DNA from 2 places in the Thioalkalivibrio sp. genome. Region 2 is predicted to be linked to the other one. Evidence: predicted binding sites of a transcription regulator. Region 2 holds the regulator's gene; the other holds the start of a gene.
The links. The regulator FNR, encoded in region 2, switches genes on or off when oxygen is low (the NO sensors DNR and NnrR bind a similar motif). The targets are predictions, from matches to a motif close to TTGATNTANATCAA.
Positions count from the first base shown of each region.

Region 1: the regulator FNR is predicted to act here: its motif matches at 14,996-15,009, upstream of ACESMN_RS06615 (HyaD/HybD family hydrogenase maturation endopeptidase).

Region 1 covers NZ_JAWLHP010000025.1:17,322-33,811, forward strand. The annotation lists gene ACESMN_RS06545 (lytic transglycosylase domain-containing protein) at 1-547, opposite strand, end outside; gene ACESMN_RS06550 (biotin--[acetyl-CoA-carboxylase] ligase) at 567-1,391, shown strand; gene ACESMN_RS06555 (type III pantothenate kinase) at 1,384-2,178, shown strand; gene ACESMN_RS06560 (DUF255 domain-containing protein) at 2,445-4,034, opposite strand; gene ACESMN_RS06565 (SRPBCC family protein) at 4,105-4,530, opposite strand; gene ACESMN_RS06570 (Crp/Fnr family transcriptional regulator) at 4,679-5,164, shown strand; gene ACESMN_RS06575 (SDR family oxidoreductase) at 5,180-6,685, opposite strand; gene menA (1,4-dihydroxy-2-naphthoate octaprenyltransferase) at 6,783-7,655, opposite strand; gene ACESMN_RS06585 (bile acid:sodium symporter family protein) at 7,916-8,806, shown strand; gene ACESMN_RS06590 (nickel-dependent hydrogenase large subunit) at 9,043-10,782, opposite strand; gene ACESMN_RS06595 ((Fe-S)-binding protein) at 10,779-12,146, opposite strand; gene ACESMN_RS06600 (nitrate reductase) at 12,143-12,796, opposite strand; gene ACESMN_RS06605 (hydrogenase small subunit) at 12,799-13,860, opposite strand; gene ACESMN_RS06610 (hydrogenase expression/formation protein) at 13,902-14,336, opposite strand; gene ACESMN_RS06615 (HyaD/HybD family hydrogenase maturation endopeptidase) at 14,333-14,857, opposite strand; gene ACESMN_RS06620 (HypC/HybG/HupF family hydrogenase formation chaperone) at 15,121-15,408, shown strand; gene hybE ([NiFe]-hydrogenase assembly chaperone HybE) at 15,416-15,943, shown strand; gene ACESMN_RS06630 (nickel-dependent hydrogenase large subunit) at 15,921-16,490, shown strand, end outside.
Region 2 covers NZ_JAWLHP010000004.1:56,938-72,031, forward strand. The annotation lists gene ACESMN_RS01310 (FixH family protein) at 32-538, opposite strand; gene ccoG (cytochrome c oxidase accessory protein CcoG) at 565-1,989, opposite strand; gene ccoP (cytochrome-c oxidase, cbb3-type subunit III) at 2,081-3,007, opposite strand; gene ACESMN_RS01325 (cbb3-type cytochrome oxidase subunit 3) at 3,007-3,186, opposite strand; gene ccoO (cytochrome-c oxidase, cbb3-type subunit II) at 3,190-3,798, opposite strand; gene ccoN (cytochrome-c oxidase, cbb3-type subunit I) at 3,817-5,268, opposite strand; gene ACESMN_RS01340 (O-acetylhomoserine aminocarboxypropyltransferase/cysteine synthase family protein) at 5,561-6,844, shown strand; gene ACESMN_RS01345 (DUF2390 domain-containing protein) at 6,901-7,368, opposite strand; gene fnr (fumarate/nitrate reduction transcriptional regulator Fnr) at 7,343-8,074, opposite strand; gene ACESMN_RS01355 (4Fe-4S dicluster domain-containing protein) at 8,260-9,381, shown strand; gene ACESMN_RS01360 (FAD/NAD(P)-binding protein) at 9,368-10,201, shown strand; gene ACESMN_RS01365 (sulfhydrogenase subunit delta) at 10,313-11,152, shown strand; gene ACESMN_RS01370 (Ni/Fe hydrogenase subunit alpha) at 11,149-12,447, shown strand; gene ACESMN_RS01375 (hydrogenase maturation protease) at 12,444-12,911, shown strand; gene ACESMN_RS01380 (O-antigen ligase family protein) at 13,350-14,702, shown strand; gene ACESMN_RS01385 (DUF6492 family protein) at 14,782-15,094, shown strand, end outside.

The DNA of each region.
Region 1 (16,490 bases), on a different contig from region 2:
GATCGAAGCGGTCGGTGACTCCCAGTTCGGCGGCCGTTGCGGGCATCAGCTGCATCAGGCCGTGGGCCCCCACCCGTGATACGGCGTACCGATCGAAGCAGGATTCCACCCAGATCACCGACTTGATCAACAGCGGATCGAGGTTCCGGCTGCGGGCCTCCCGAACGATGATGTCGTCGAAGGGGCCGGACCCAACCGGCATCACCTGGTCCGCGGATAGCCGGCAGTTCACGGATGCCGTCGGCCGGCCATAGGTAGCGATCAGCGTCAAGGCCTCCTCGCGCTGGCGCTGATTGGTGACCAGCCGCTCACCGCTCGGCAGCTGGTAGACGAAGAGCTGCCCGCCGGAGCGGTTGGCGGAGTCGCTGGTTGCGGGGATGCCCACCCGTCGGTAGCTCACTCCCCCGGTGGGGCGCTGGTCCGTGTAAACTCGGGTGCCGTCTGCATCCAGGTAGGTGTAGAGTTCCGCGGCGGCCTTTGCGGACAGCAGGCCCAGGCCGCCGAGTAGGAGCAGCAGCAAGGCCCTGGTGACATGCCGACGGTTCATCCAAGCATTCTAGCCCGACGTGACTGACGATTCACTGGTTTCCTGGAGGAAGGCCCTGGACCCGCTGCCGGGGCGGCTGGAGCGGGAGCTGCCGAAGCGCTGGTCCGGTTTCGAGTTTCTGCCGAGTGTGGATTCCACCAACCGGCAGCTGCTCGACTGCCAGGCCCTGGTGCACGATGCCTATCGGGTCTGTGTTGCGCGCGAGCAGACGGCTGGCAAGGGCCGCCGGGGGCGCACCTGGGTGTCCGCGGGCGGCTCAAGCCTGACCTTCTCCTTGGCGCGTGCCCTGCGCCCCGGGGAGGCCCCGGCGCCGGCCCTGGCCCTTGCGATCGGGGTGGGCGTGTCGCGCGGGCTGTCCCGCTGCGGCCTGCACGGCTTCGGGTTCAAGTGGCCCAACGACCTCGTGACCCCCGAAGGGCGAAAGCTGGCGGGAATCCTGATCGAGGCGCGGCCGCGCACCGGGGGGTGCCGGCCCGCCGTGGTGGCGGGCGTCGGCGTGAATCGCCGGGACGCGGTGGCGCTGGGCGTGGATCGGCCGACGGCCGACCTCGGCGATCTGTCGGCGTCCTCCGTACCGGGCCTGACGGATCTGCTGCAGGCGATCCTCGTGGAGATCGCGCGGGCCTGGGACGCCTTTGCACGGGATGGACTGCAGCCGGTGCTCGAGGACTATCGGCGTCTCGACCACCTGTTCGGGCGACCGGTCCGCGTGACGGAATCCGGCCGCGAGGGTATCGCCGCCGGCGTGGACCCCGTCGACGGCGCCCTGCTGCTGCAGGGGCCCGGCGGTCTCGAGCGGCTGTACTCGGGCGATGTCTCGGTGCGGCGGGTGGACCGTGCCTGAGTTCCTCCTGTTTGATCTCGGCAGCACCAGCCTGAAGTGGCAGGTCCGCTCCGAGACCGGTCTCGTGCTGGAGGAGGGTCGGCATGACTGGACCGCATCAGTGAGTGCATCGGAACTGCCCCAGTGCCGGCCCCGGGCGGTCTGGATGGTGCGCGTCGGAATGGCCGAGCGCGAAGAGAGCCTCCGCGCGGCCCTCAGGGCCCGTTACGGCGGGGTACCGGTCGTCAGTGTCCATCCCCGCGCGGAGGGTCCCGGGGGGCTGCGGCTGGACTACGATCTGCAGCAGTTCGGGGCCGATCGCTACTGCGCATTGCTGGGCGTCGTGGCCCGGACACGGAAACCGGCGGTGATTGTCGATGCCGGTACGGCGGTGACAGTCGACCTGCTGGATGAGGATGGGCGGCATCTGGGGGGCTACATACTGCCCGGCCTGCGTGGGGGGCTCGAGGCGGTGAATCGCCTGTTTACGGATGCGCTCCAGACCCAGGTGGCGCCGACACTGCGCCTCACGGGTGCGACCCTCCCGGCGGATTCGGCCGTGCTCCCGGCTCACGACACCGGGAAGGCCCTGCTGCACGGATGGAGGCTCGGCCTCGCGGGTGCCGTGCAGCGTCTCGGCGCGGAGGCCGGCGGCGCGCAGCAGGGCGTGGAGTGGTGGCTCACCGGTGGTGATGCAGGCTGGCTGTCGACCCTGCTCGAGCGCCCCGTGCACGTGGTTCCGGGACTGGTCTTCGACGGTCTGTGGTGCCATCTGCGGCCCCGCCGGGGGAAGGGGGGCACTGCTTGATGAGCATGCGCTGGGTATTGTTGCTCCTGCTGGGTCTGAATCTCGCGTATCTGGCATCGGGTCTGTACCGGTCCTACCTGCACCCGGATCGACAGGGCCCTTCGTCGCAGCTTGAGTCCGATGTAGGCGAGATCCGGTTGCTCGACTCCCTCGCCGACTCGCCTCCGCCGGAATCCGGTAACGGTCGAGCGGAAACGACGGGGGAAGGGCCGGCGGCAGAAACGACGAGGAAAGCGGAAGGAATGGAGGAAAGAATGGGGACAGATTTATAGATCTGTCCCCAGGGGTGCAGGGCGCTCCAGGGCCCGGAAACCCAGCGCCACGTCATCAGGGTCGTCGCCGGGAACGATCCACAACTGGTCGCGGACCTTCTCCGGTCGGATCCCGGCGGCGGCCACGGCGGACGGATCGAGCCGGCCGAGCCACCATGCCAGCGCCGCCTGGGTACGGGTCTCGACCCACGGCTCCAGTTCCGGGCTCCTGCGCTCGCGGTACGCATCGAGATCCGCGTCCTTGAAGGATGCAACGGTCTCCAGCAGCCGCAGTTCGGGTTGCCGGTCACTGGCGCCGGTCGCGTTCAGATAGAGATGCCAGGCGATCCCCGGCCAGACCTGGGCCGGCAGATAGCCCTCGAGTTCCGGCGGGCCATCGGGCGGCAGTGCATGCAGATAGCCGTCCTCGGTTCCAAGGTCCCGCTGCATGGACTTCAGTGCGGCCCCGGCCCAGTCGAGCAGGGAGGGATCCGCGAGCGCGTCGGCGGCGTGTACGAGTGCGGCGATCATCTGGCTCGACGCGTCGGTGAAACTGGTGCGGTCGACCGGCGGCGGCGCGAGGTCCTGCCGCCCCTCCAGGGACTGGGCGTAGTAGAGATCATCCGAAAACTGGCTGCCGAAGAAGCGCTGCTCCCCGGGATCCCAGAGGTGATTCCGCAGGTAGTCGAGGTTGCGTTCCACCACTTCGCGGTATGCCGGGATCCCCAGACGCGCATAGGCGTCGGAGAAGAGCCACAGAAAGGCCGCATTCTGGTCCAGACGCTTGGAGGTCTCGCGCGCCCGCTCCGGATCCGGCTGGTCCGGATCGAAGAAGAAGAAGAATCCGCCTTCCTCGGCGTCCCAGAGATCCTCGATGGTCTGATCAAGCAGCGCCCGCACGCGCTCCTGCCACTCATCCTGGCGCAGCAGGAAGCCAAGCGTCCAGGGCTGCGGGCGCTTGCTCAGGGTCCCGAACATTCCGCTGCCGCTGAGCCGCCGGCTGCGCGGATCGTAGACCTCGTCCAGCATCCCGCGGAACGCCTCGACCGTCTCGATCGGCTCGTCGGCGGGTGCGACCTCGCGGCCGGTCACGGAGATCTGGCGCCGGCGTTCGGTCAGCAGCCGGGTCAGGTCGGCCGGGCCCACGTGGCCGGTGAACCGGCCCCGGACCTCGTCCTGCGCATCGACGATGACCACGAAGGGGAGGCCGCGGCCACCATATCGGGTGAAGAGATCACGGCGACGGTCAAGGTCGATCAGCACCGGGATGTAGCCGGCTCGGATTGCGTCGACGACGCCGTCGTGCTCCAGGCTCTCGTTCTGGAAATCCCGGCACCAGGTGCACCACTGCCCGTGAAAATACAGGAACAGCGGACGATTCTCCGTGCGTGCCCGGTGGAAGAGCCCCGGGTGGAAGGTGTTCCAGTCGATGCGGGATCCTTCCGCGTAATCGGTCTCGGCGGCGGTTCGCGATGCCCCGAGTGCAAGGGTCAGACAAAGGAACGACAGCAGCACCACCGCCGACAGACCCGAATGGGCGCGTAGACCGGTCTCGGCCTGGACACCGGCGAGGCGGTCGCGATCTGGGTCTGCGGTACGCTTCATACCGTCTTCGACGTGGGGACCGGGCCGGAATTCCGGTCCCTTGCGAATCGTGGGGATCGGGGCGGCGTGCTCAGGCACCCTCCGCGGCCAGGCGTTCCTGGACCCGTTCCAGGACCTCCGCACTGATGCGGCGCACGACCGGACCGGCGACGCGCCCGACGGTCTTGTCCAGCAGGCGGCTGTTCAGCGTGTAGTCGATCACCAGGCGCAGATCGGTGCCTCCCCTGGCCGGCATCAGCCGGTAGCGGCCGGTATTCGCGATGCCGGTTACGGACTTCCAGGTGAGACGCTCCGGCTCCTGGCTCTGAATGATCTCGATGATCCACTGGTAGCGCACCCCGCCCACACGGACGCTCCACTGATAGCGCTCGCCGCCCAGCGGGGTGACGGTCTCCACCGCCCGGGTGTACCGGGGAAAGTCTTCCACGTTGCGCAGCAGTCTGAAGACCGTGTGCGGGTCCGCGGGCAGGTGGGCCTGGGTTTCGATCGATGGCATCAGCGATGCTCCCTGGGGCAGCCCCCTGTTTCGGCCCGGATCCCGGAGCACCGCAACGGCGTGCCGCGCTCACGCCCGGGCATTGAACTCTGGCGACCCCGGTTGGATACTGTGCGCCGCAACACCATCACGGTATCCGGGGGACAAGATGGACGAAAACGACAACTACACGGACCTGCGCGATACGCGGCTGACCGCGGGGCTCTCCGATGAGCAGGTCAAGCGGCTGGCGGGCATCACGCACTGCCGCAAGCTTAACGATAACGAAAAGCTTTTTCAGGAGGGTGAGACCGACGACGCCCTGTGCGTGATCACCTCGGGCAAGCTGGCGGTGACCCGCAACGTCGGCGGCGGTCAGGAGGTTACGCTGCACATCCTGCAGGGCGGGGATCTGGCCGGCGAGATGGGCTTCGTCGGCGGGCGTCCGCACAGCGCGTCCCTGCGCGCGATCGGCAACCCGACGGTGTGCACCTTCAACCGCCGGGACTTCGAGTCGCTGATCGAATCCGATCCCTGGCTCGTGTATCAGGTGATGAAGAACATCGTGCAGGTCGGGCACAACATCCTGCACCGTATGAATGCTCAGTTCGTCGAGATGTCCAACTACATCTCCCATCAGCACGGACGTTACTGAGCCGGCGTCACCGGCTCAGACGTCCGGTCCTGTGCCGCCGTTCCGGGAACGTGCCAGTGCCTCGGCGCGACGGGCAATCGCCCGTGTCATGCCCGCGAAGATGAACAGGTGGGCGGGGACGAGGGCATACCAGTAGAGCAGTCCCCAGACGCCTGCCGGGTGCCAGTATGCGGTGGCGCGGATGCGCGTGCCGGTGTCCTCGGGTACGAGCTCGAACTCCAGCACGCCCGAGCCCGGTGCACGCATGCCAAAGAACAGCGTCAGGCGCCGCCCGGGTTCCATCGCGATCACGCGCCAGGAATCGACGGTGTCGCCGACCCGCAGCTCCTCCGGGTCTCGCCGGCCGTAACTCAGCCCCGCTCCGCCGACCATCCAGTCGAGAATCTCGCGTATCTTCCAGAGCGTGTTCATGTAGAAGTACCGATTGCCGCCGCCGATCGATGTGACCACCTTCCACGCGTCCTCGACCGAGGCCTTGGCAACGGCCTCGCCGCTGGCGCGCTTGGCGTAGTAGGCGTAGTCGGGCCGGTAGTCCCGGAATGCGAAGGCCCCCTCGGTCCAGCGGGCAGCGATCTCGTGCCGCCGCTCGGCCTCGAAGGCCGCGCGCACCGCGGCGCGAAAGTCCAGCAGCTCCTGCGGCATCAGCCGATGGATCTCCGTGTTGTCGGCGATGAAGTCCTGGCGCATGCCCTCGATCAACGCTCGGGCGACCGGGGTAGGGACGGCGGTGACGAAGCGCAGCCAGTAGGAGGACAGGCGGGGCGTGAGCAGCGGCACCGGGATGATGCGGGGTGGCCGCCTGCCAGCCTCCTCGGCCAGTATCCGCATCATCTCCGCGTAGGTCAGGTGCTCGGGCCCGGCCGCATCGAGGATTCTGCCCTCGGTGGCCGGCACCTCCGGCGCCCGCACCAAATAGCCCATCAGGTTCTCCAGGGCGATGGGTGGGGATTTCGCGAGGACCCAGCGCGGGGTGATCATCACGGGCAGATGGAACACCAGATCGCGCATCACCTCGAACGCGGCCGATCCTGGCCCCACGATGATGCCGGCGCGGATTTCGGTTACGGGCACGATCCCCTCGCGGAGCAAGTCGCCGGTGCGCTCGCGGGAGACGATGTGCTCGGTGTCGGCGGAGGGGGGAACCAGGCCGCCCAGATACACGATGCGGCGTACACCGGCGGCGGCCGCGGCGGCGGCGAAGTTGCTCGCGGCCTCCAGGTCGATCCGCCCGAAGTCGCGGCCGGCGGCCATCGAGTGCACCAGGTAGTACGCCGTATCGACATCGCGCAGCGCGGCGCCCAGGGTCTCCGGCTTGAGGGCGTCGGCGGCAACAAGTTCGACCCCGGTCCATTCACGGGCCTGCAGGACCTCCGGTGAGCGCGCCGCCGCCCGCACGCTGAAGCCCGCGGCCATCAGGCGCGGCACCAGGTGGGTGCCGATGTATCCGCTGGCGCCGAAGACGAGCCGCAGCTTACGGTCGGGGGCGTCGGTTACCGCATCGGGCTGGGTGTGCGTGGTCATCGTGCCGATCCTCGGTGAGGGGAGATCCGCGGGCAGGATCCGCCACCGCGGGATTCGCGTCCAGAACGCCCAGCGACGCTGGCGTGCGGCCGCAGGCTCACAGGAGGATCTCCCCGTAACGCACCGCCAGCCACAGCGCAAAGAGCAGGGAGAACATCGCGGTCCAGCCGAGCAGCGGATTCAGCGCGGGACCGTCCCGCCTGGCGGTCTCGCGGCTCAGCGCCACGGCGCCGACGAGCAGGGCGGCCCAGGGCAGCCAGGTCCAGTCCGGCTGCCCGCCGGGCAGGGCGAAGAGAACCGGGACCACGACCAGGCCGGCAAACAGCAACCGGGTGTTGCGCGGGCCGATCCGAACCGCCAGCGTGTGTTTGCCGGCCCGCGCATCGCCGTAGCGGTCGCGCAGATTGTTCACCACCAGGATCGCAGCGACCGGGAGACCGACCAGCACCGAGGCCACGATGGACTCGATGCCGATCGGACTGCGCTGGGCGAGCAGGCTGCCCAGGACCGCCACGGGCCCGAAGAACAGCCAGACGGCCACCTCGCCCAGTGCGCGATTGGCGTAGGGGCGGCGTCCGCCGCTGTACCCCAGTACGCCGAGCACCGCGAGCGCACCGAGCAGCCAAAGCAGCCAGTGACCGAAGATGATCAGCCACAGTCCGGTGGTCACCGCCACCCCAAGCGCGAGCACGAGGCCGAGGCGGAGCTGCCCGACGCTCAGCAGCCCACTCTGCAGCGCACGCGTGGGGCCCAGGCGATCCGCCTGGTCAACGCCGGACAGCCCGTCGAAGAGATCGTTGGCCAGATTCACCGCGATCTGAAGCGCGAGGGCGCAGATCACGCACAGGATCGCGGTGGTCCACGAGAAGTGGCCCTCCACCACCAGGACCTGTCCCAGCAGCACCGGCCCCACCGCGGCGGGCAGGGTCCGCGGCCGGACCGTATGCGACCAGACCTGAAGGGAATTCAAGGTAGATGCATCCTCGGTATCCTGTATCCCGACAACCCTGCCGCAACGAGGCCCCGGGGTCACGCGCCACGGCTTCTCCGGATCCCGGCCAGGGAAGTGTGCGCCCGGGGCGGGGTGGCTGCTATCCTCCGACTTTGCCGCAGGGGTATCCACAGGGCGACAAGGGCCCTGTTATCCCGTGCGGCGGCAGTCTAGCATCCGCGACCCCCCTTCATGCGGGTCTGACGGACCGGCCCCAATCGGTATGGCAAGGGAGCGAAATGGCGGGGGAGTGGTTGCCGCAGGCGGTGTTGCCCTGGATTCTGGCGAGCGTGATGCTGGCCATGGGCCTGAGTCTCACCGCCCGGGACTTCACGCGTGTTCTGCAGCACCCCCGCAGGGTGGCGCTGGGCCTCGGATTGCAGATGCTCGCACTGCCCGTGCTTGCCTGGGTCCTGGTGCTGCTGCTGCCGCTGCCGCCGATGGCGGCCGCGGGTCTCCTGCTGGTGGCACTGGTGCCGGGTGGGGCGACCTCGAACATGTTCAGTTACCTGGTTCAGGGCGATCTCGCCCTCTCGGTCAGCCTGACCGCGATCGCGGCGATGCTGGTGCCGTTTACCTTGCCGCTGATCATGGGCTGGAATTTCCAGTTGCTGGGCCTTGCCGCGGAGGGGTTTGCGCTTCCCTACTGGAGTACGGTGGGTCAGCTCCTGCTGGTGACGGTGGTTCCGGTGACCCTGGGGATGGCGCTGCGCCTGTGGCTGGGTGACCGCACCGCTCAGGCCTGGCTTCCCGTGGTCAAGGTCTTCACTGGCGTGGCCATGGTCGGCATCGTGGTGGCGCTGTTCGTTGCCTACCATCAGCGCCTGCCGGCGCTGGTCAGCCTGGAGACGCTGGCCGTGCTGCTGCTGTGCATGTCGGCCATGGCGATGGGCTATCGGGCATCCCGGCAGTTCGGGCTTCCCCGGGAGAGCTCGCGCGCGATCACGGTGGAGGTCGGGGTTCAGAACGCCGGGGTGGCGATGATGGTGGCCTTTGCGATCCTGCAACTGCCGGCACTGGGTCTCCTGCCGCTGCTCTATGGCCTGTTGATGAACGTGCCGGTCTTTCTGTGGGTGTTCTATTGCCTGTGGCGCGACCGGCAGCTGGTGGCGGTCGCGGAGCGATCCTGAGGCGGTTCGAATCGGCGTTGGGGGGGTCGTCCAGGGAGCTGGTTTCCTGCGGTTCTGGAGCAGAACCCCCTGTAGGAACGGCTTCCAGCCGCGATCGGGTAGCACGTGCGTGATCGCGGCTGGAAGCCGCTCCTACGGGGTAACGATAAAAAAGGCCGGCGGGATCTCTCCCCCGGCCCGGGCTGGCCGTGAAGGCCAGAAAGCCGGAAGCACGTGCAGTGCTTCCGGAGGTTCGGTCAGCTGACCTTGACTGTCACGCCCGGCTTCCCGTCCGGTCCGACCATGTGCACCGCACAGGCGAGGCAGGGATCGAAACTGTGGATGGTGCGCAGGATCTCCAGAGGCTGCCCCTCGACCGCCAGCTGGTGGTTGTCCATCAGCGCGGCCTCGTAGGGACCCGGCTGGCCCTCGGCGTCACGCGGCCCGGCGTTCCAGGTGCTGGGCACGACAGCCTGGTAGTTGGTCAGCTTGCCATCGTCGATCACCGAGTAGTGGGTCAGTGCGCCCCGCGGCGCCTCCATGTAACCCACGCCCTTGGCGTGCTGCGGCCAGCTCGTCGGGTTCCAGAGGTCCTCGTTGAAGGTGCTGTGGTCGCCGCTCTTGAGGTTGGCTACCAGGTTGTCGTACCAGACCATCATGTTGTCCGCGATGATCTTGCTCTCCAGCGTCCGGGCGGCGGTGCGGCCCATGGTCGAGAACATCGCCGTCACCGGCAGGTCCAGCTGGGTCAGTGCCATCGTGGCCAGATCGCGCGTCGGCTCGTGACCGCTGGCATAGAGCATCAGCACTCGGGCCAGGGGGCCGACCTCCATCGGGCGTCCACGCCAGCGCGGGGACTTCAGCCACGAGTAATCCTTCTCCACGTCGAGATGCGAATACGGCGGCTTCGGACCGGTGTAGTTCAGCTTGGTCTCGCCGGCGTGCGGATGCAGGCCCACGTCCTTGCCATCCTGGTAGTCGTACCAGGAATGCGAGATGAACTCCTGCACCTGTTCCGGATCCTTCAGGTCCAGCGGGTGGATGGTCGACAGGTCCCGGTCGAGGATCACGCCCGCCGGGATCAGGTAGTCGGACACGTCTCCGTACCCCGATGCCGGGAAGTCGCCGCAGGTCAGGAAGTTGCCCACGCCCTCGCCACGCTCGAACCAGTCCTTGTAGAAGCCGGCGATGGCCAGGGTGTCGGGCAGGTAGACCTGTTCGACGAACTCCTGCATCCGCAGGATCGCGTCGCGCACGATGCTCAGCCCCGTGTCGTTCAGGGTGGTCTGACCGCCGCCCTCCGGCCCGCCGCTGAACGGGGTGGGGGCACCGCCGACCACGAAGTTCGGGTGCGGGTTCTTGCCGCCGAATACCGCGTGCAGCTTGGCCACGTCGCGCTGCCAGCTGAGGGCGTCGAGGTAATGCGCCACCGCCATCAGGTTGGCCTCTGCGGGCAGCTTGTACTCCGGATGGCCCCAGTAGCCGTTCGCGAAGATCCCGAGCTGACCGGACTCGACCAGGTTCTTCACCTTCTTCTGCACATCCGAGAAGTATCCGGGCGAGGAGTTTCGGTAGTTCGAGATCGACTGCGCGAGCTCCGAGGTCGCCTTCGGGTCCGCGTCCAGCGCTGAGACCACGTCCACCCAGTCCAGCGCGTGCAGGTGATAGAAGTGCATCACGTGGTCATGGATGTACTGGGCTCCGCTCATCATGTTGCGGATCAGCTGGGCGTTTGGCGGGATCGGGTAGTCCAGCGCGTCCTCGACCGAACGGATGGAGGCCATGCCGTGCACCAGGGTACAGACCCCGCAGATGCGCTGAGCGAAGGCCCAGGCATCGCGCGGGTCGCGGCCCTGCATGATGATCTCGAGGCCGCGCACCATGGTTCCCGAGCTGTATGCGCTCTTGATGTGCCCTTCGTTGTCCGTCTCCGCCTCGATGCGCAGGTGACCCTCGATACGGGTGATGGGATCAACTACAACTCTATCTGCGCTCATCGCTTGCCTTCCTCTACAAGGTTTTCAGCCACCAGTTCGAGCAGGCTGTTCATGTCTTTGCCCCAGTTCAGTTCCTCGCCGCTCTCGTCGAAGTTCTGGCGGCAGTTGGAGCAGCTGGTGACCATCATTTCTGCACCGGTCGCGTCCAGCTGCCGGAACTTGTTGGCCATGATGCCATGACGGAGCGAGTCGGCGCGGTGGATGGTGATCACGCCGCCCCCGCCTCCGCAGCAGAAGTTCAGGTTGCCGCCGCTCTCGGCCTCTTTCAGATCCAGACCCAGCGCCTCCAGCACCTTGCGGGGCGCCGGGGTGGCTCCGCCGCGGCGCGAGACCTGGCAGGGATCGTGGAAGGCGACAGACTTGTTCACGGTCTTCAGCTTCAGGGCTCCCGAATCGACTGCATCGGCAAGGAATTCGGAGATGTGCTGGACCTTGAAGGGCAGGGGTTTCCCGTACATGTTCGCTCCCTGCCAGCGCAGTGCCTGGTAGGCATGGCCGCATTCCGGAAGGATCACCAACTTGGCACCGATCTTCTCGGCGGCGCTGATGACCTTCATCGACATGTCCCTCTGCCAGCCGGTATTGCCCGAGAGCATCCCGAAGTTGGTCGCCTCGTAGCCGTCGGTGCGGAAGGTCCAGGACTTGCCCATGTGGTTCAGGATCTTCGCCGTCGCCGCCATCGATTCCGGATACTTCTGGATCTCGATGGAGGACATCAGCACGAGCACGTCCGCCTGGTCCTCGTTCACGTTCATTTCGACTTCGTGCTCGTCACCCATCCACTCGATGCGGTCTTCGAAGACCGAGGGCGTCGCCCCCAGCGGACTGCCTTCCTTCTGCGCCTTTTCGGTGACCGTGTACAGCTCGTGCGGGACGAGGCCGGCGTGAAACATCGCGTGGCGCGCTGTGCCGACCAGGGTGGCGATGTCGATGCTCATCGGGCAGATCAGCGTGCAGCGGCCGCACATGGTGCAGGTGTCGTACAGCAGTTCCTGCCACTCCTTGAGTTCGTCGACCGTGACCTTTGGCTTGAAGTTGAGGGTCTTGTACAGGAAGGCCAACGGGCCGGCCTCGCGCTTGTAGGCCTGCTTGAAGGGCTCGAGCTTCCAGATCGGGGTGTGGCGCGGGTTGCCGCTGACCTCGTAGAAGGGGCAGGCATGGGCGCAGGCACCACAGTGGATGCAGGCCTCCATGTAGGTGGCCGCGACCCGGCCGAAGTCCTTGGCGAAGTTCACCATCGCCTTCTCGACGCGCTCATCGTCGCTCATGTCGCCCTGGACGTCGAAGCGTTCCTCGGGCTTGGTAACGGAGAGGCGCCTGGACTCGTGATCGAGTTCGATTTCGGTTTGGGTTGTATCAATCATGCCATGCCCCCTCTACGTGCAAAACGGGAACCGGTGGTGTAACGGGACACCACGAACCAGAAGGAATGCATCAGCTTGCCGAACGGGAAGTAGATCAGCAGCAGCCAGACGCTCAGAAGATGGATCGCCAGCCCGGTTTCATAGTCCGGCCACATGTTCATGTTGGTGATCAGGCCGGTGACAAACGGTGCCGTGGTCACGAACCAGGTGGCGTAGTCATCGAAGTTGGAGATCAGCCGCTGCACCGGGTTGACCAGCCGCTTGATCAACGCGACGAACAGCGCGAGGGTGGTGATCACGGCGACCGCGGTGATCACCCCGCCCGGGAGGGTCCACCAGGTGAAGCCCACGATGTCGGCGAAGAAGAGCATGTGCGGCGTGCCGAAGATCAGCACGATGAACAGCCCCAGGTGGATGATGTAGCCGATGATGTACTGGGCACCCACCTTGGGCACGAAGGGCTTGTACGGCCAGGCGTGAACGAACAGGCCCTTCAGGCCTCCCACCCAGGCGCCCGTCTGGCGGGCCTCGGAGAGATCCTTCTTCTGTCGCAGGGCCCAGACGCCCACGAGGCGCCACAGGATGCCCGCCACGAAGATGATGATCGCGATCTGCATCGCGGGGCCGCGTGCAAAGTCAAGGAGTGTCATGGCTACTTGCCTCCCGAGATTTTGTTTTGATTGCGGCGGGACATCACGGCGGATACCGCGCCCAGGGCCACACCGGCCGCGGCCGCGGCCGCGATGCCCTCTGCGCTACCCCACTGGCCCGCCGACAGCGGCTTGTAGAAGCCCTCCTTGTCCCAGAAATTCGGTTCGGAGCAGCCAAGGCAACCATGACCGGACTGGATGGGCCAGCTGACCCCCTCGTTGAACTTCAGCGTCGCACATGCATTGTGGGTGATCGGACCCTTGCAACCCAGCTTGTACAGACACCAGCCGTTGCGCGCGCCCTCGTCATCGAAACTGTCCGCGAACTTGCCCTGGTCGTAGAACGTGCGCCGGTAACAGCGGTCGTGGATGGTGTCACCAAAGAAGGCCCTGGGCCGCTTCAGACTGTCGACCTCCGGCAGGGCCCCGAAGGCGAGGAAGCTGGTCAGCACGCCGGTCATCACCTCGGGCATCGGAGGGCAACCCGGCACGTTCAGGATCGGCTTGTCGGTAATGATCTGGTCGACGCCCACTGCGCCGGTCGGGTTCGGACTCGCCGCGCCGATCCCGCCGAAGCTCGCGCAGGTGCCGATGCTGACGATCGCGGCCGCACCCTCGCCCAGTTCACGCAGCGAGTCCAGGTGGCTCTGACCGTGCGACACCGAGTAGATGCCGTCGTCGTTCAGCGGAATGGAGCCATCCACCAGCAGGAGGTACTTGCCCCAGTTCTCCTTCATCGAGGTCTTGATTGCCTCGACCGCCTGATCGCCCGCGGCCGCCTGCAGCGCGTGCTGGAAGTCCAGGGAGATGAAGTTGAAGATCAGGTTTTCCAGCGTGGGCGCGAACGACCGGGTCAGGGACTCCAGGCATCCGGTGCACTCCTGGTAGGCCATCATGATCGCAGGCTGCCTGCGGGCCTGGGCAAGCGAGTCCGCCATCGCCGGCACCATCGCGGCAGGGATGGCCATCGATGAGGCGACCCCCGCGCAGAACTTGAGAAAGGAACGCCTGGAGATGCCCTGGCGGCGCAGTTCCTCGCCTAACGTCAAATCATGCTCTTTCATGCCGACCCCCTTTGTGCAAGTCGTCGCTGGATTGCGAGTGGTCAATGGTGGTTCGTGTCCAGTTCATCGAACATGGACGGAAAACGTCTGGCGCTCGCCTGGATGTCCTCCTCATGTGCCTCCAGGATCACCGGCACCGTGCCGATCTCCAGTTGCTGTGTGATCATGCGGTCGCCCTCGCCGAGGTACCGAACCCACCAGACCCCGGGGAACGCGGTCTCGAAGACCTCGGTGGGACCGGCCGCATTGATCCGGGCCTCGACCTCTCCGCGTCCCAGCTTCGCCTCCAGGAGCTGCAGGTCGCCCTCGCTGAGGGGAAGGTTCGTGAGCTCCACCACCTGGCGCTCACCGCCCTGGGAGACCGCCAGCAGGTGATCGGCGATCTCCCGCAGCAGGGCGACCGCGAGCCCCGTGGTTTCGGGCGATCCCGGCCCCGGGCCCGGATCGAGCTTGACCGGGATGTCCTTCAGGCTCATGCCTGCCACCTCCGGACCAGTTCCATCACTCTCTCGCAGGCGACGGGCAGGGCGTTGGCCACGGCCGCCGTTGGTTGATCACCCCAGTCGAAATCCTGAGGCTGGATACCGACCAGCGCCCGGCGGCGGGGCAGGAGGCCTTCCAGCGCGGCAATGGCGAGCAGGTCCGACAGGCTCACCTCGTGCACGCTGCTCTTGGCGCCAGTGCTGACGAAGTGGTCCATCGCGTCGCCCTCGAACACCTGCACCGCGCCGGGTTCGGTCTCGAGTGCGGCGGTGTCGACCACGATCAGGGAGTCCGTGGTGACGATGGCGTCCGCCAGCGTGAAGCTCAGCGTGCCGCCATCCATGAATTCGACGTCCGGTAGCCCCGTGTGCGTGTCCGCCAGTTGCTTGACGACATGCACGCCGGCACCCTCGTCGCTCAGCAGGATGTTTCCGAGGCCCAGGACCAGAACCTGGCGGTTTCTGGTGGCGGGGGAGGGCGGCGCGGAATCGGCCCGGTCTGTGATCGTGATCATCGCTACCCTTCCTGCCTGGGGGTGCATTGGTCCGGCCCACGGCACCCGTGTTTCGTGTGATAAATTCTCGGGATGTGTGAAAAAATCAGCGTTGTCTTATGCTCGAACACAGAATGCGTTAGTGGGTCTTTCCCGGCGGTGATCTAGATCACATTCGGCCCCGTTCCAGTGTGGGAAGGTGCTGGGCATGGAGGCCGGTGCCGGGCGGCCCTGGCGGGATCCGATGCACCTGGCCTGATATCGATTCAAGGGGTGGAAACGCGATGTGCCTTGGGATTCCGATGCAGGTGCTCGAGACGGACGAATGCGTGGCTCTCTGCGAGCGGCGTGGCGAGCGCCGACGGCTGAACATGATGCTGATCGGGCCACAGCCGGTGGGCACCTGGGTGCTGGCGCTGCAGGACCATGCCCGCGAGGTCCTGACCCCGGAACAGGCGCGCCAGATCGACGAGGCGGTGCTGGGCCTCGAGGCGGCGATGCGCGGCGAGACCGATCTCGACGGCTTCTTCAGTGACCTCGAGCTGCCCTCGGCGGTCGGGCCACCCCGGTAGGCAACCCGTGAACGGGGACGCGGAAGCGGTGCGACAGCAGCTGGAGGAGGTCTTCGGCCGCATCCAGCGGGAGCGCATGCAGGACCTTCCGCTGCTGCATCACGGGCTCGCTGTCGAGGCCGTCGGTTTCCGGCGCAGCGGCGCCGCGCGCGTGGGCGTCCTGATCACTCCCTGGGCGATGAACCTGCTGCGCCTGCCCGACGACGACCCGATTGCCGTGGGCGCGTTCGGCACGCGGGAACTGCCGCGCGGCCCGGTGGATTTCATCGGCGCCCGGGAAGAGGATGTCGGCCCCTACGAGACCTGCTCGCTGTTCTCTCCGATGCAGCGCTTCGAGGATCAGGCGGCGGCCCGGGCGGTCGCCTTTGAAACGCTGTCCCTGCTGCTCCGGCCCGGCCCCGATCTGCGGCGGCCAGAGCCGCAGCGTCAGGGGGGCGGGCCGATCGCGGCGCTCCGGCGCAACGCCGGGCGCGATTTCGACCGTCGCCGCGTGCTGCGCGGAGACTTTCTGAATGACGACGGCGATTCCCGCTGAGGGCAGGGTCGAACTGCGCCTCGAATGGGACGGGCGGGTGGTGCAACGCGCTGAAGTCCGCTCGCGGCGACCGCAGCCCGCGGCCCTGCTGACCGGCAGGGCACCCGGACAGGCGCGCGCGATCATCCCGCGCCTGTACAGCCTCTGCGGAGACGCGCAGTCCGTCGCGGTCGAGGCCCTGGAGGCCGTGCTGCGCAGCGGCGCGCCGGACAGCAACGCCATTGCGGACTGGGCCGAACGCATCCGCCTGGAGAACATCCGCGAGCACCTGTGGCGGCTGGGGCTCGACTGGCCGCGCGTCGTCGGGGAACCCCAGCAACCGGCCCCGGTGCGCGAGCTGCTGGGCGAGCGGACACGATTCGCGACGGATCGTGAAGCCGCCGGCAACTGGGCGGGCAAGACCTTCGCGGATCTGTTCGGACACGCGAATCTCGCCTGGCTCGAGAATCCGGAGCCCGATTCCCTGGCGCAGTGGCTGGAAGAGGCGCCGACGCCGCTGGCGGGCCTGCTCGCGCGGCTGCGGCCCCGCCTGACGGGTCTCGGCCCT
Region 2 (15,094 bases):
GGCGCGGTGCCCGGCCCCGGATCGGCCTTGCTCAGGCGCTCGGCTCGAGACGAACCGCTTGTGAATCGAATTCGGCCATGCGGCCACGCAGACGCCAGGCACCGTCAGCCGGCTCGATGTACACGTACCAGAGTGCGGTCTGCAGGGCCTCGATGTCCGCGTAGTAGCGGTTCCGTACGGGATCATGGCTCAGCACCATCTGCTGGTCGAAATGATCGCGGGTCGGGTGCACGAACCTGATCTGAAGCTCCTGCCTCGGAATGGCCGGGTTACTCTCGAGCCGCACCCAGACGCGCTCGCCCTCGATCTCCACGTCGGCGGCCAGCCCGAGCTGCATCGCGAAGCGGGCCCGCTCGATGCTCTGGTTCATCCCGCGCCCCTCCTTGGAGTAGTCGCCGATCACCATCCCGTCCGGATCATTGGTGGCGAAGGTGATCAGGAGCACGCCGAGAACGATACCGGCAAGCGGCGGGGTGATCACGAACCAGGGCCAGAACTGCTTGTACCAGGGCAGGGTATCTTCACGGGGATAACGCATGAATGCAGATCCTCAGGCTGAAACGATCAACGTAACGGACCGACGAAACGGCTTGACCGTTCGTTGGAGAGTTCTGGCTGGTCCACGACCTCTGCACGGAAGATGACCTCGCTGCTTGCTCCCGTCAACTCGTAGGGATCCATGCGCACGCTGATCGGGAACTCGGTCACGCGTCCGGGGGGGACCGCGATATAGTCGCCCTCCTGCCAGGCCAGTTCGGCGCCGTCCAGCCCCTCGATGCTGATCTCGAAATGGCGCTCGGCAGGCGCGCGGTTGGTCAGCTTCAGGGTGTACACGTTTTCGACCTGGCCGTCGGGCAGCTCGCGGTAGAGCACGTTGCGATCGCGAATCACGTCGATCCCCACCGGATTGCGCGCAGAGACCCCGTACACAAAGCCGGCCAGCAGCACCAGCAGCAGCATCCCGTAGAGGAACACGCGCGGGCGCAGCACCTTGGTGGGCTTGCCCGCCATCGCGTTTTCCGTGGTGTAGCGGACCAGCCCCCTCGGATAACCCATCCTGTCCATGACTTCATCACAGACATCGACACACGCCGAACAGCCGATGCACTGGTACTGCAGGCCGTCACGGATGTCGATGCCCGTCGGACAGACCTGTACACAGAGGGTGCAGTCGATGCAGTCGCCCAGCCCCTTGGCCTTGCGATCCGTGCCGCGCTTGCGCGGGCCACGGGGTTCGCCGCGCTCCTCGTCGTAGGAGATGATCAGCGTGTCCTTGTCGAACATGGCGCTCTGGAAGCGCGCGTAGGGACACATGTAGATGCAGACCTGCTCACGCATGAAGCCGGCGTTGCCCCAGGTTGCGAATCCGTAGAAGAGGACCCAGAAGGTCTCCCAGCCACCGGTGTTCAGGGTGACAAAGCGGGGGATCAGGTCGGTGATGGGAACGAAGTAACCGACGAAGGTCAGACCGGTGAACAGTGCGAGCAGGATCCAGACCGAGTGCTTGCCCGCCTTGCGCAGGATCTTTTCCTTGTTCCACGGCGCCTTGTCCAGCTTCATCTGCTTGGCCCGGTCGCCCTCGAACCAGCGCTCGATACGCAGGAAGGCCTCGGTCCAGACCGTCTGCGGGCAGGCGTAACCGCACCAGAGCCGCCCGGCGAGCGCGGTGAAGAAGAACAGGGTCAGCGCGGCGATCACCAGCAGCATGGCGAGCAGGAAGAAGTCCTGCGGCCAGAACGTCAGACCGAATACGTGGAACTTCCGCTCGGGCAGGTCGAACAGCACGGCCTGCCGGCCCTCCCATTGCACCCAGGGCAGCCCGTAAAAAATGCCAAGCAGCACGAGCATCGCCGTGACCCGAAGCCTGGCGAACATGCCGCTTACCTGCCGCGGGTAGATCTTTTCGTGCTTGGCGTAAAACTCGTTTTCCAGCCCCTCTGCGGGCGTGGCCGCGGTCTTCTTGCTGCGTTTCGTGTCGGATTCTGCCATGGTCTTACTCGGTATCGGGTGGGGTGAAGCGAAGAAAAAAAGGGCGGGCCACCGTGGAGTGCAGCCCGCCCTGGCTAACGCAGACCGATGTCTAATCGGGATCGAGGCTGTAGACGTAGGCCGACAGCACATGCACCCTGTCTTCGCCCAGCAGTTCCCCGAAGGCCGGCATCACGCCTGCACGGCCATTCTCGATGGTGTCCTTGATCGCCGCCAGCGATCCGCCGTAGATCCAGGCATTCTCGGTCAGCGGTGGCGCGCCGAGCATCTCCATGCCGCTTCCATCCTGTCCATGACAACCGGCACAGAACGTCTGGAATTGCGCCTGTCCCGCCTCGGCCCTGGCCTCGTCGGCGTCGGAGCGACCGGAGAGCTGCAGCACGTAATGCGCGACATCTTCCACGCCCTCTTCACCGAGGGAATCCCCGAAGCCGGGCATGTTGGCCTGCCGGCCCTCCGCGATGGTGGTCTGGATCGCACTCGGGGAGCCGCCCCACTGCCAGACGCCATTGGCGAGGTTGGGGAATCCGCTGGCACCGCCAGCATCGGAGCCATGGCAGGTGGAGCAGTAATTGAGGTAGAGGCGACGCCCCGTGGTCAGCGCGTCGGAGTCCTCGGCGAGCACCGGGATGTCCTGCTCGGCCATCGCTGCGAAGATCGGCTGGTAACGCTCTTCCGCGCGCTCCATCTCCCGGGTGTACTGGCTTTCCTCGACATTCAGCATGTTTCCGGAATGCCACCCGAGCATGCCGGCAAAGCGGCCGAGCCCGGGGTAGAGCACCAGATAGATCAGCGCGAACACGATGGTGAAGTAGAACATGTACAGCCACCATCGAGGCAACGGGTTGTTGAACTCGCTCAGGCCATCCCAGGTGTGGCCCGTCTCCGAGCCCTCGGCCGCCTCGCCCGGGCGCTTCTTGGCAGTCCAGCGGATCAGCCAGTAGATGCCTGCGATATTGGCGAGCGTGAGCAGCACGACCCACCAATGCCAGAAGGTACTCATGTCGTACTCGTTCATTATTCGTCTCCTTTCCGCGACCGCTCGGGGTCCGGCTTGTCGTCTTCATCCGCAAAGGGGAGATTGGCGGCTTCGTCAAAGCGCTTCTTCTGCCTGCTGCTGAAGGCCCACCAGACGATCCCCAGGAACAGGATCATCACCAGCAGGGTGAGCAGGCCGTGCAATACGCCGAAGCTCATCCGTCATCTCCAATGCGCAAGCGCGGTACCGAGTCCCTGGAGATAGGCGATCAGGGCATCCATTTCGGTGCTGCCGCCGACCTCCTCCGACGCATTCGCAATCTGCTCGTCGGTGTAGGGAACTCCCAGTCGCTGCAACGCCCGCATCTTGCGCGGCGTGAGGTCTGCGTTGATCTCGCGGTTTTCCAGGAAGGCGTAGGCGGGCATGTTCGACTCCGGCACCACCGCACGCGGATCGATCAGGTGCAGACGGTGCCAGTCATCGCTGTAACGGCCCCCGACACGGGCAAGGTCCGGGCCGGTGCGCTTGGAACCCCACTGGAACGGGTGATCCCAGACGGACTCGCCCGCCACCGAGTAGTGCCCGTAACGCTCGGTCTCGGCGCGGAAGGGACGAATCATCTGCGAGTGACAGGTGTAACAGCCCTCGCGGAGGTACACATCCCGGCCCTCCAGTTCCAGCGCGGAGTAGGGCTCCATGCCCTCGATCGGCTCCGTGGTACTGGTCAGGAAGAAGAGTGGGACGATCTGTACCAGACCGGCCACGCTGATCACCAGGATGATGAGTACGACCATCAGGCCGATGTTCTTCTCAACGACTTCATGACTCATGGTGTTGTCTCCCCCGGATCAGTGCGCGGTCTGCGGCACGGCGTGCACCACAGGCTTGGTGCCGCCAATGGTCTTCCACACGTTCCAGATCATGATGAACATGCCGAGGAAGAAGACGGCGCCGCCCAGGAAGCGGAGGAAGTAGTACGGATACATCTGCACCAGCGTCTCCACGAAGTTGTAGGTGAGGGTTCCGTCTTCGTTAACGGCGCGCCACATCAGGCCCTGCATCACCCCGGCGATCCACATCGACACGATGTACATCACGGTGCCGATGGTCGACAGCCAGAAGTGCCACTCGATCGCCTTGATCGAGTACATGCGCTCCTTGCCCCAAAGGGTGGGAATCAGCGCGTAGAGCGAGCCGATGGAGATCATTGCCACCCAGCCCAGCGCACCGCCGTGGACATGGCCGATGGTCCAGTCGGTGTAGTGCGACAGGACGTTCACGGTCTTGATCGACATCATCGGGCCTTCGAAGGTGGCCAGACCGTAGAAGGATAGCGCCACGATCAGGAAGCGCAGGATCGGGTCCGTGCGGAGCTTATGCCAGGCACCGGAGAGGGTCATGATCCCGTTGATCATGCCGCCCCAGGAAGGCGCCAGCAGCATCAGCGAGAAGACCATGCCCAGCGACTGCACCCAGTCAGGCAACGCGGTGTAGTGCAGGTGGTGGGGGCCGGCCCACATGTACAGCGAGATCAGCGCCCAGAAGTGGACCACCGACAGGCGGTACGAGTAGATCGGGCGTCCGGCCTGCTTCGGCACGAAGTAGTACATCATCCCGAGGAAGGCGGCGGTGAGGAAGAAGCCGACCGCATTGTGCCCGTACCACCACTGGATCATCGCGTCCATGGTGCCCGGGTAGGCCGAGTACGACTTGAACAGGGTGACCGGCATCGAGATGTTGTTGACGATGTGCAGCACCGCGATCACGAGGATGAAGGCCCCGAAGAACCAGTTGGCGACATAGATGTGCTGGGCCTTCCGCTTCAGGATGGTGCCGAAGAACACGATCGCGTAGGCGACCCAGACAATGGCCACCAGGATCGCGATCGGCCATTCCAGCTCGGCGTATTCCTTGCCCATGGTCATCCCCAGCGGCAGGGTGATCGCGGCCAGTACGATCACGGCCTGCCAGCCCCAGAAGGTGAAGCCGACCAGGGGCCCCCCGAAGAGCCGTGTCTGACAGGTGCGCTGGACGATGTAGTAGGAGGTGGCGAACAGTGCGGAGCCGCCGAAGGCGAAGATCACCGCATTGGTGTGCAGTGGGCGCAGGCGCCCGAAGGTGAACCACTCAAGGTTGGTATTCAGGGCCGGCCAGAAGAGCTGGGCGGCGATGATCACGCCCACCAGCATTCCGACCACGCCCCAGACGATCGTCATGATCGAGAACTGCCGAACTACCTTGTAGTTATAGGTTTCCTGCGTCGCTGTTCGGACGTCATGCGTGTCTGCGGTTGTTTCCATGGAGATCCCCCATCGGTGAAGAAATCGACGCAGCCAAACGACCCGGGCGGGCTGCCTCGCATTCCGGAGTGTAGGCCATGATCGGGCCGTTTGGTTGATTCAGATCAAGACTTTTTTTTGGATTCAGGGCTGCAGCGTGGAACCTGTGGATAATCTTCTGGTCTGAGTACGGTTTTTCCTGACCGCGGCTCCCTGTCGCTCGTGGCGTCTGCTGCAGTATGCTCCGCTCATTCCCGGGCGCGAACGGCGGTGATCGCTGTGTCCCGAGGGGCATCAACAGGAGGAGGGACGCATGAAATTCGAGACCAGGGCGATTCACGCAGGCTTCGAGCCGGATCCGACGACCCGGGCCGTGGCGGTGCCGATCTACCAGACCACCTCCTACGCCTTCGATGACACCCAGCACGGCGCGGACCTGTTCGACCTGAAGGTTCCGGGCAACATCTACACCCGGATCATGAATCCGACCACGGACGTGCTGGAGCAGCGCGTGGCCGCGCTGGAGGGCGGAGTGGGCGCGCTGGCATTTGCCTCGGGCATGGCGGCCGTCACCGCCGGCATCATGACGCTCGCCGAATCCGGCCAGAATATCGTGACCACCAGCACCCTCTACGGCGGGACCTACAATCTCTTCGCGCATACGCTGCCGCGCTATGGCATCGAGGTCCGTTTCGCCGCGCCGGGAGACATCGACGCGATGCGCGGCCTGATGGACCCGGGTACCCGCGCCGTCTTCTGCGAATCCGTCGGCAATCCGGCAGGGAACGTTGCCGATCTGGCGGCCCTTGCCGAACTGGCTCATGCGCACGGTGTGCCGCTGATGGTGGACAACACGGTGCCATCGCCGTATCTCTGCCGCCCCTTCGAACACGGTGCCGACATCGTGGTGCATTCGCTCACCAAGTACATGGGCGGACACGGCACCACCATTGGCGGCGTGCTGGTCGATTCCGGACACTTCCCCTGGGCCGATCATGGCGAACGCTTCCCGGGGCTCACGCAGCCGGATCCCTCCTATCACGGGGTGACCTACACGGACGCCTTCGGGCCCGCCGCCTATATCGGCCGCGCGCGGGTGGTGCCCCTGCGCAACATGGGCGCGGCCATCTCGCCCTTCAACAGCTTCCAGATCCTGCAGGGCATCGAGACCCTGGCGCTGCGCATGGATCGCCACTGCGACAACGCCACGGCCGTGGCGCGGTTCCTCGACGAGCATCCGGACGTTGGCTGGGTCTCCTACGCGGGCCTCCCCTCGCACCCGGATCACGCGCTGACGCAGCGCTACCTCGGGGGGAGGGCGGCCGGCATCCTGAGCTTCGGGATCAGCAGCCCGAGGGGTGGACGCGAGGCGGGCGGGCGCTTCATCGATGCCCTCAAGCTCGTGACCCGGCTGGTGAACATTGGCGACGCCAAGAGCCTGGCCTGCCACCCCGGGACGACCACGCATCGCCAGCTGTCGGCCGAGGAGCTGGAACGGGCCGGCGTCCGCGAGGACATGGTGCGACTGTCCGTCGGCATCGAGCACATCGACGACATCCTCGGGGACCTCGATCAGGCCCTGGCCGCGGCAGTCTGAGGGCGGTCGCGGGGACAGAGGGGACAGATTTTTGAATCTGTCCCCGGGCTCTTGGATCAGTAGAAGAGGGCGCGGATTGCCGCGATGAAGGCGGTCCGTTCTGCCGGAGGCAGTTGCCCGAACAGGCGTCCAAGACGCTGGTCGAGGTCCGGGTCTCTCGGCGCCCGCTCTGGCGGACTCGCCGCGCGGGCCAGCCACGTAGCCTCGATGCGCTCACTGGCGAGTTCCATACCGAGAATCGCCCGGTAGCCCTGCGGCCAGTCGATCGCCCGAACTCTTCGCCGCAGGGCGCGTACCCGGCGCGTGACGGCCGCGTTCCAGTCGGTGGAGCCGGACTCCAGGGCGGTCCAGTGCGCCGGAGCCAGCGCATGGGGCAGCCAGCAGGCGAACAAGAGGAAGATCACGTCGACACCGTGGCGCTCCTGCCAGTGCAACAGGAGATCACGAACATCCGCGCGATCCCACGCGGCGACGGCAAAGGCCCAGAAGGCTTCGGGGTCAGGCGGTCTGCGAGAGGGGCTCAAACCGGATGCCCGCGATCCGGTGCAGGCTGTCCATGTCGATCAGACGCAGATCGCGGGTGTGGATCTCGATCAGTCCCTGCTTGCGGAACTGCGTAAACAGGCGGCTGATGGTCTCCTGCGTCAGACCGAGGTGGTTGGCGATGTCCGCGCGGGACATGCTGAGGCAGAAGCGGTCGGCGACCAGTCCGCGGGCACGGAAGCGTGTCGAGAGACTCAGCAGGAACGCGGCGAGCCGCTGCTCGGCGCTGCGCTGCCCGAGCAGTGCGAGCAGGGATTCATCGGAGGCGATCTCCCGGCTCATCATGCGCATGAAGTGCTGGCGGAAGGCTGGCAGCTGACCCGCGAGGGCGTCGAGCTTGTCGAAGGGGATCTCGCAGACACTGGTCGACTCGAGTGCCACGGCGCTGACCGGGTGCTCCCCATGATTGATCGCGTCGAGCCCCAGCAATTCGCCGGCCAGGGCGAACCCGGTGACCTGCTCCGTGCCGTCGTCCGAGAGCAGCACGGTCTTCAGTGAGCCGGTCCGCACCGCGAATACGGAGGCGAAGGGAGCGCCCATGCGGAAGAGGACATTGCCCTTGGTGATCGGTCGCCGCCGCTGGACGATCTCGTCCAGTTGCCACAACTCCGTGTCCGGGAGCCCGACAGGGAGACACAGCAGCTTCAGTGAGCACTGATCGCAGGAGCCTGAAGCGTGCATCGACATGGCAGGAGTGTAGCCAGAACAGGAGCGCGAAAGGAAGTCTACCGGAGCCGGTTCGAGGGTTTTGCCAGGCACCCCGGCAGCGGACGCGAATCCCGGGTGCCTCAACGCATGGTCGGAGGCTGCGACGGCCCCCTTTCTGATCTGCATCATTCCCGTGTCGGACCTGATGGACTACCTTCGTAGGCATGGCAACATCCGCCCTGTTCCTGCCTCGGTCTTCCGTGGATTCCCTTTTCGACGCCCTCCGTGACCAGGGGTTTTCAAGGCTTGTCGGGCCGGTGGCCCGGGATGGGGCCATCGTCTACCGGGAGATCGCCTCGGCGGCGGATCTGCCGCGAGGGATGCGCGACCGACAGGCGCCGGGGACGTATCGGCTCGAGACCCAGCACGACGGCGTGCGCATGTTTTCCTGGGCCAACGGTCCGCAGGCGCTCAAGCCGCTGACCTTCGCACCCCGCGAGCCACTCTGGCGCTGCGCGCGTGATGAATCCGGCGGGCTGACCTTCGCGGATGTCGAGCGGGAGCACGAACCCACCGCGGTGATCGGTGTCCGCGCGTGCGACCTCGCCGCGCTGCAGATCCACCAGCAGCACTTCCTGGAGTCCCCCTATCCGGATCCGCACTATGCGGCCAGGCGCGCGAGCCTTTTCCTGGTGGCGGTTCACTGCAGTCACCCCGCCGACACCTGCTTCTGTGCGTCGACGGGGGACGGGCCACGCGCGGAATCGGGTTACGACCTCGCGATGTCGGAACTGGACGAAGGCTTCGTGGTCACCGCGGGTACCGATCCGGGGCGCGCGGTGCTGGCGTCGCTGGGGCTCGGCGCGGCCTCCTCCCTGCAACGGGAAGAGGCCGACCGGGAGGTCGCGGCCGCGGCCCGAGGGCAGGGCAGGAGCCTGCCCTCGCGCAACCTGAAGGATGCGCTCTACGCGCGCCTCGAGCATCCCCACTGGGATCACGTGGGCCGTCGTTGTCTCTCCTGCGGGAACTGCACCGCAGTGTGCCCGACCTGCTTCTGCCATGCCGAGCAGGACGCACCCGCGCTGAACGGCGAATCCGCCGAGCATCTGCGCCAGTGGGACTCCTGTTTCACGGCCGTGCACAGCTACATGGGTCACTTCCTGGTACGCGAGGAGACCCGTCTGCGCTACCGGCAGTGGCTGACCCACAAGCTGGGCTCCTGGCACGAGCAGTATGGGCGCTCCGGCTGCGTCGGCTGCGGGCGCTGCATCGCCTGGTGTCCGGTGGGCATCGATATCACCGCCGAGGTCGCGACGCTCATGGAGTCCGGCGATGCACAACCCTGACCGGCCGGTGGAGGTCGAGGTGGTGGAGCGGGTCGAGGAGACCCCGAGCATCTACACCCTCCACCTGCGCTTCACGGACCCCGAGGTCGCGTCCGGATACCGTTTGCTCCCGGGGCAGTACAACATGCTCTACCTGTACGGGGTCGGCGAGGTGCCGATCTCCATCGTGTCCGACCCCGACCACGAGGGTCTGCTGGAGCACACCATCCGCTCGGTCGGGCGGGTCACCGAGGGGATGGAACGTCTTCGGGTGGGCGACCGCATGGGCCTCAGGGGGCCGTACGGCCGCGGCTGGCCGCTCGACAAGGCCGAGGGGCGGGACGTGGTGATCGTCACCGGCGGGCTTGGCTGTGCGCCGGTGGTGTCGATGATCCGCTACGTGCTGAACCGCCGCGAGCGCTTCGGACGGCTGGTGATCCTGCAGGGCGTCAAGCACACCGATGACCTGATCTGGCGCCGGCAGTACGAGCGCTGGCAGGCGTTGCCCAACACCCAGGTGCTGCTGGCCGCGGACGTTGGCGGACCGAACTGGCCCTTCAGCGTGGGCAAGGTGACGGTGCTGTTCAACCAGGCCGATATCGACCCGGACCGCAGCATCGTGATGCTGTGCGGGCCCGAGGTGATGATGAAGGCCTCGATCGACCGCCTGCTGGCGCTGAATGTCCCGGCCGATTCCATGTGGCTCAGCATCGAGCGGAACATGCAGTGCGGCATCGGGCACTGCGGCCACTGCCAGGTGGGACCGCACTTCGTCTGCCAGGATGGCCCGGTGTTCCACTACCCGGCGCTGCGCCCCTGGCTGGGCGTTACCGGTTTCTGACGGGAGACGGCATGACGGTGAACGTGAAGGTAGGCAATAGCGCGTCCCCACCCCAACCACCCCCCACAAGCGGGGCAGGGAGATCCTTATCGTCAGGGTGGGTGCTGGGCCATGAAGGCTAGCGCTCGCACACAGACGACTGCCCTCGAGCGGCTGAACGCGCGCGAGAATGCCCGTCCGCGCGTCGCGGTCCACAAGTTCAGCTCCTGCGACGGCTGTCAGCTCGCCTTCATCAATGCCGGGGAGGCCCTGCTGGAGCTGGCACAGCTCGTCGAGATCGTGCACTTCGCCGAGGCCGGCCCGATGGATCCGGAGGCCGCCGTCGACATCGCCTTCGTGGAGGGCAGCATCTCCACCCCGGACGAGGCGGAGCGCATCCAGGCGGTCCGGGCGAACAGCCGCTTCCTGGTCAGCCTGGGCGCCTGTGCGACCTCCGGCGGACTGCAGGCCCTGCGCAACTTCAACGCCGACGGGGCGACCGGGTGGACCGAAGCGGTCTACGCCCAGCCGGAGTTCATCGACAGCCTGGACACCGCCACGCCGGTCGCGGAGCACGTGAAGGTGGACCTGGAGCTCTGGGGCTGCCCGGTGAATGCGCGGCAGGTCTTCCAGGCGGTGCGCCAGCTGCTGTTCGGTGTCGAGCCGGTGGTGGACAAGGACAAGCTCTGCGTGGAGTGCAAGCGCCAGCAGCATGTCTGCGTGCTGGTTGCCCAGGGTATTCCGTGCATGGGTCCGGTCACGCACACCGGCTGCGGGGCCCTGTGCCCGGCCTTCGGGCGCGACTGCTACGCCTGTTTCGGCCCGGCCGAGAATCCGAACACCGCGTCGCTCGCGCGCCGCTTCGACGGCCTCGGCCTGATGCCCGAATCGGTCGCGCAGCGCTTCCACTTCATCAACAGCCATGCGCCAGCCTTCCGCGCCGAGTGGCTGGCCTGGAAGGAGCGGTCGTGACGGAGAACCGCGACATCCGCATCGAGGTGCCGGTGCTGGCCCGCGTCGAGGGCGAGGGCGCTCTCGAGCTGAGCGCTTCGGAGGGGCGGATCGACACCCTGCGCCTGCGCATCTTCGAGCCCCCGCGCTACTTCGAGAAGTTTCTCGAGGGCCGCGCGCCACAGGAAGTGCTGGACATCGTCGCGCGGATCTGCGGGATCTGCCCGGTGGCCTATCAGATGACGGCCGTGCAGGCACTGGAGCAGGCCTTCGGCGTGCAGGCATCGTCCCACGTGATGCACCTGCGGCGCCTGATGTACTGCGGCGAGTGGCTGCAGAGCCACGCGCTGCACGTGCACCTGCTGGCGCTGCCCGACTTCCTCGGTTTCGACAACGCCATTGCCATGGCCGGAAAGCACCCCGATGCCGTGCGGCGGGGCCTGCGACTGCAACGGCTCGGCAACGACCTGATCCGGCTCTTCGGCGGCCGCTCCGTGCATCCGGTCGGGATGCGGATGGGCGGCTTTCATCGTGGACCCGACCCGGAACGGGCGGCTGCGGTGCTGCGGGAACTGCGCTCCGCCATGGCAGACGCGGAGGCGCTGGTGGCCTTCACCGCGTCGCTGCCGCTTCCGGACGACGAGCAGGAATTCGTCTCCGTGGCCCTGCGCCACGACAGCGAATACGCGATGTACGCCGGCAGGATCGTCTCGGACCGGGGCCTCGATCTGCCGGTGAAGGACTACCTCGACCACTTTCGGGAATCCCACGTCCCGCACTCGACCGCGCTGTATGCCCACCTCGACGGAGAACCGTATCTGGTCGGACCGCTGGCCCGCCTGAACCTGAATCACGACCGCCTCTCGCCACCGGTCCGGTCGGCGCTGGAGGCGACCGGCCTGAGCCTGCCCAGCCGCAACATGTTCCACTCCCTGATCGCCCGGGCGGTGGAGATCCACGAGGTGGTCTCCGAGGCGATCCGTCTGCTCGAGGCCTACCGCCCGGAAGAGCCCGCCCACGTGCCGACGACCGTGCAGGCCGGTGTCGGCTGCGGCGCCACCGAGGCGCCGCGCGGTCTGCTGTGGCACCGCTACGAGACGGACGCCGCAGGCAGGGTGCTGTCGGCCCGGATCGTCCCGCCCACCGCGCAGAACCAGGCGCGGATCGAGGACGACCTGAAGTGCTCTCTGGAGGCCTTCGGCCTGCACAACGACGATGACGCGCTGCGCCTGCGCGGCGAGACGGTGATCCGCAACTACGACCCGTGCATCTCCTGCGCGACGCATTTCCTGAAGGTGCGCGTGCAACGCCGGTGACGCGCGACGATCCGAACCGCCGTTGGCGTATCATCGGGGTCGGTTCGCCAGTGACCGGTGACGATCTCGGTTGGCGGGCGATCGAGGCCCTTCGGGCTGCGGGGCTCGACCGCTGCGCCGAGCTGCTGGCCCTGGATCGCCCGGGCCCGGCCCTTCTGGAGTACCTCCAGCCTGATGGGGCGGTGATCCTGATCGACGCGATGGAGGCGGGGCTGCCACCGGGGAGCATCCGCGAACTCCGGCTGGACGAACTTGTTCGCGCCGGACGCATGCCGTCCAGCCACGACTTCGGCGTCGCCGACGCTCTGGCCCTCGCTCAGGCACTGAAGCGTCTGCCCCGGCGCCTTCATGTGCTGGGTCTCCAGGCATCGGATGGAGCAGGAACATACGCTTGGCGAAGGGATCGGCAACGCGAGCTCCTGCAACAGGTGCGCGCCATTCTGGATCTCCCGGACCCGGCATGACGGAAAGTTCCCTCTGTCAGCGCCGGGGACCGGATGGTTATTGGCCGGGGCGAAGACAGCGCAGAGAGAATGCGCGGGCGAAGACGTCGACAGGGCGAATGGGTTTTTGGCGCCATTCAGGCCCGATTGTCGAGGCTCAGCGGCTCCGCCGTGATCGAAACGCCATGGAAAAGGATTGCTGGTCCATGATGAGGCCGTTTATCCTTTTACTACGCTGATCCCGGCAGGATCATCCCGGTATCCTTTTAATTCGGCTGCCACGGCAGCCTCGACTGTGGTCGGGCGCTCCGGCGGCTGGCCGGTGCGCGGTGGGAATGCGATGAGCGATCAAGCGGTCACTGCAGGCAGGCACGCGCCGACCGCGACGAGGCCGTCAGCGCGGGGTGTGGTCCTCGGCGCGCGCCGCTGCAGCGCCATCGGATCGTCCGGGAGAGCGGAATGCCGTCACTGATGGTGGAGGCTCTGCCGCATCGTGTGGTGGGCGGAGTCACTGTTCTCATCCTGCTCGCGCTGCCGGCCTTGATTCTGCTCGTCCCCAGCGGCGGCAGCGTGCCCTACCACCTGCTGGCGCTGACCGCCATCCTCGCTCTTTTGCTGCGCTGGCCCGGGGCCCCGCACAGACTCACCGCCGAGGAGCGGCTTGCGTCGCTCGGGTTTGCCGCGTTCGCGGTCACGGTGCTGCTGTCGGTGGCGGAAACCGGCTTCAGCCGGGAAGCCGTGCGCGATCTCGACGTGCTGCTGCGGCCGCTGTGGGCGATCCCGATCATCTACCTCTTCGTTCGCGTTCGTCCGCCCGAGGGCATGCTCTGGTTCGGTCTCTCGCTGGGGGCCGTAGTGGCCGGGCTCAACGCGCTGTACGAAGTCGTGACGGCCGCACAGTATGTCAGAGCGGAGGGCAGTACCAGTGCCGTGACCTATGGCAACACCGCACTGGCCATGGGTGTGATGGCCGCGGCCGGTCTGGCGTATTTTCGGCGCCTTGGCCGCGCCTGGCTGATCGTCCCCGCGGCGGCCCTGCTGCTGGGGCTGGTGGCCAGCTTCCTCTCCGGTAGCCGGGGCGGATGGCTGGCGATCCCATTCCTGGCGCTGCTGCTGCTGTGGCACTACTGGCAGCCCCGCTATCGACGCCTGGCGATCGCCAGCGTGCTGGCCGTGGTCGCCGCTGTCAGCCTCGCGCTGCTGCTGCCGCAGACCGGTGTGAAGAACCGCATTGACCAGGCGGTAACGCAGGTACAGCTCTATGGGCAGGACCGTGCTGTGCATGCCGATAACCCGGTGGGGAAGCGCCTGGAGCTGTGGCGCGCCGCCTGGAGCATGTTTCAGGAGCAGCCGCTGTTCGGCGGGGGGATGGGTTACAGTTTCAACCGCTTCCTGCGCGAGGGGATAGCCGATGGCAAGTTTCATCCGTCCATCGCCGTGCAGACCATGCCGCACAACGTGGTACTGGATCTGCTGGCGCTGCGCGGGTTGGTCGGACTTGTCGGGGTGGTCGTTCTGTGGTGGGCACTGGGTCGTGTCTTTCTCAGCGCAGCGCGACACCCGGAGATGGAGATCCGTGCGCTCGGGGCTGCCGGCCTGGCGCTGTTACTCGGCTACGCCGTGTTCGGGATGACCGATTCCGTGATGGACTACGGGCCGCCGCTGGTGTTCTTCTGCTTTTACTCGGCGTTGATCGCCCACCTCGTCGGACGCGCCCGGCTCGCTCAAGGGGCATTGGCGGCGCAGCATCGGCAGGTTGAGGACGAGCGGGCATCGGGCGCGTATGCCCACGGCGGCGCCGCCTCGGTTTAGCGGCAGATAGGCGCCGTGCCGAGCCGATCCATTGCGGCCCATCCTGACCGCGCGCAGTGACCGTGTCGGAGTCAAGGAGATGAGCGAAGATCTTTGCCTGCTCACCCCCACCTGGTCGGGAGATCGGGCGCATTTCGAGCTGATGCGGGCGTCGCTCGAGCGCTCGACGCTCGCGGCGACTCCGCACCATGTGGTCGTGCAGACCGAGGACCTCGAGCTCTTCCGCGCCTTCACCGGGCCCGCCGTGCGGCTGGTCGCAACGCGCGACGTACTGCCTGGCGATGTCGAGTCACTGCGGCAGCGGGGGCGGCGGTGGCAGAGGCGGCTGGGGCGCGGCGCCACGCGCCTGATGGGCAGCGTGGCCCGTTATACGGGCCGGCCGCGCTGGGTCG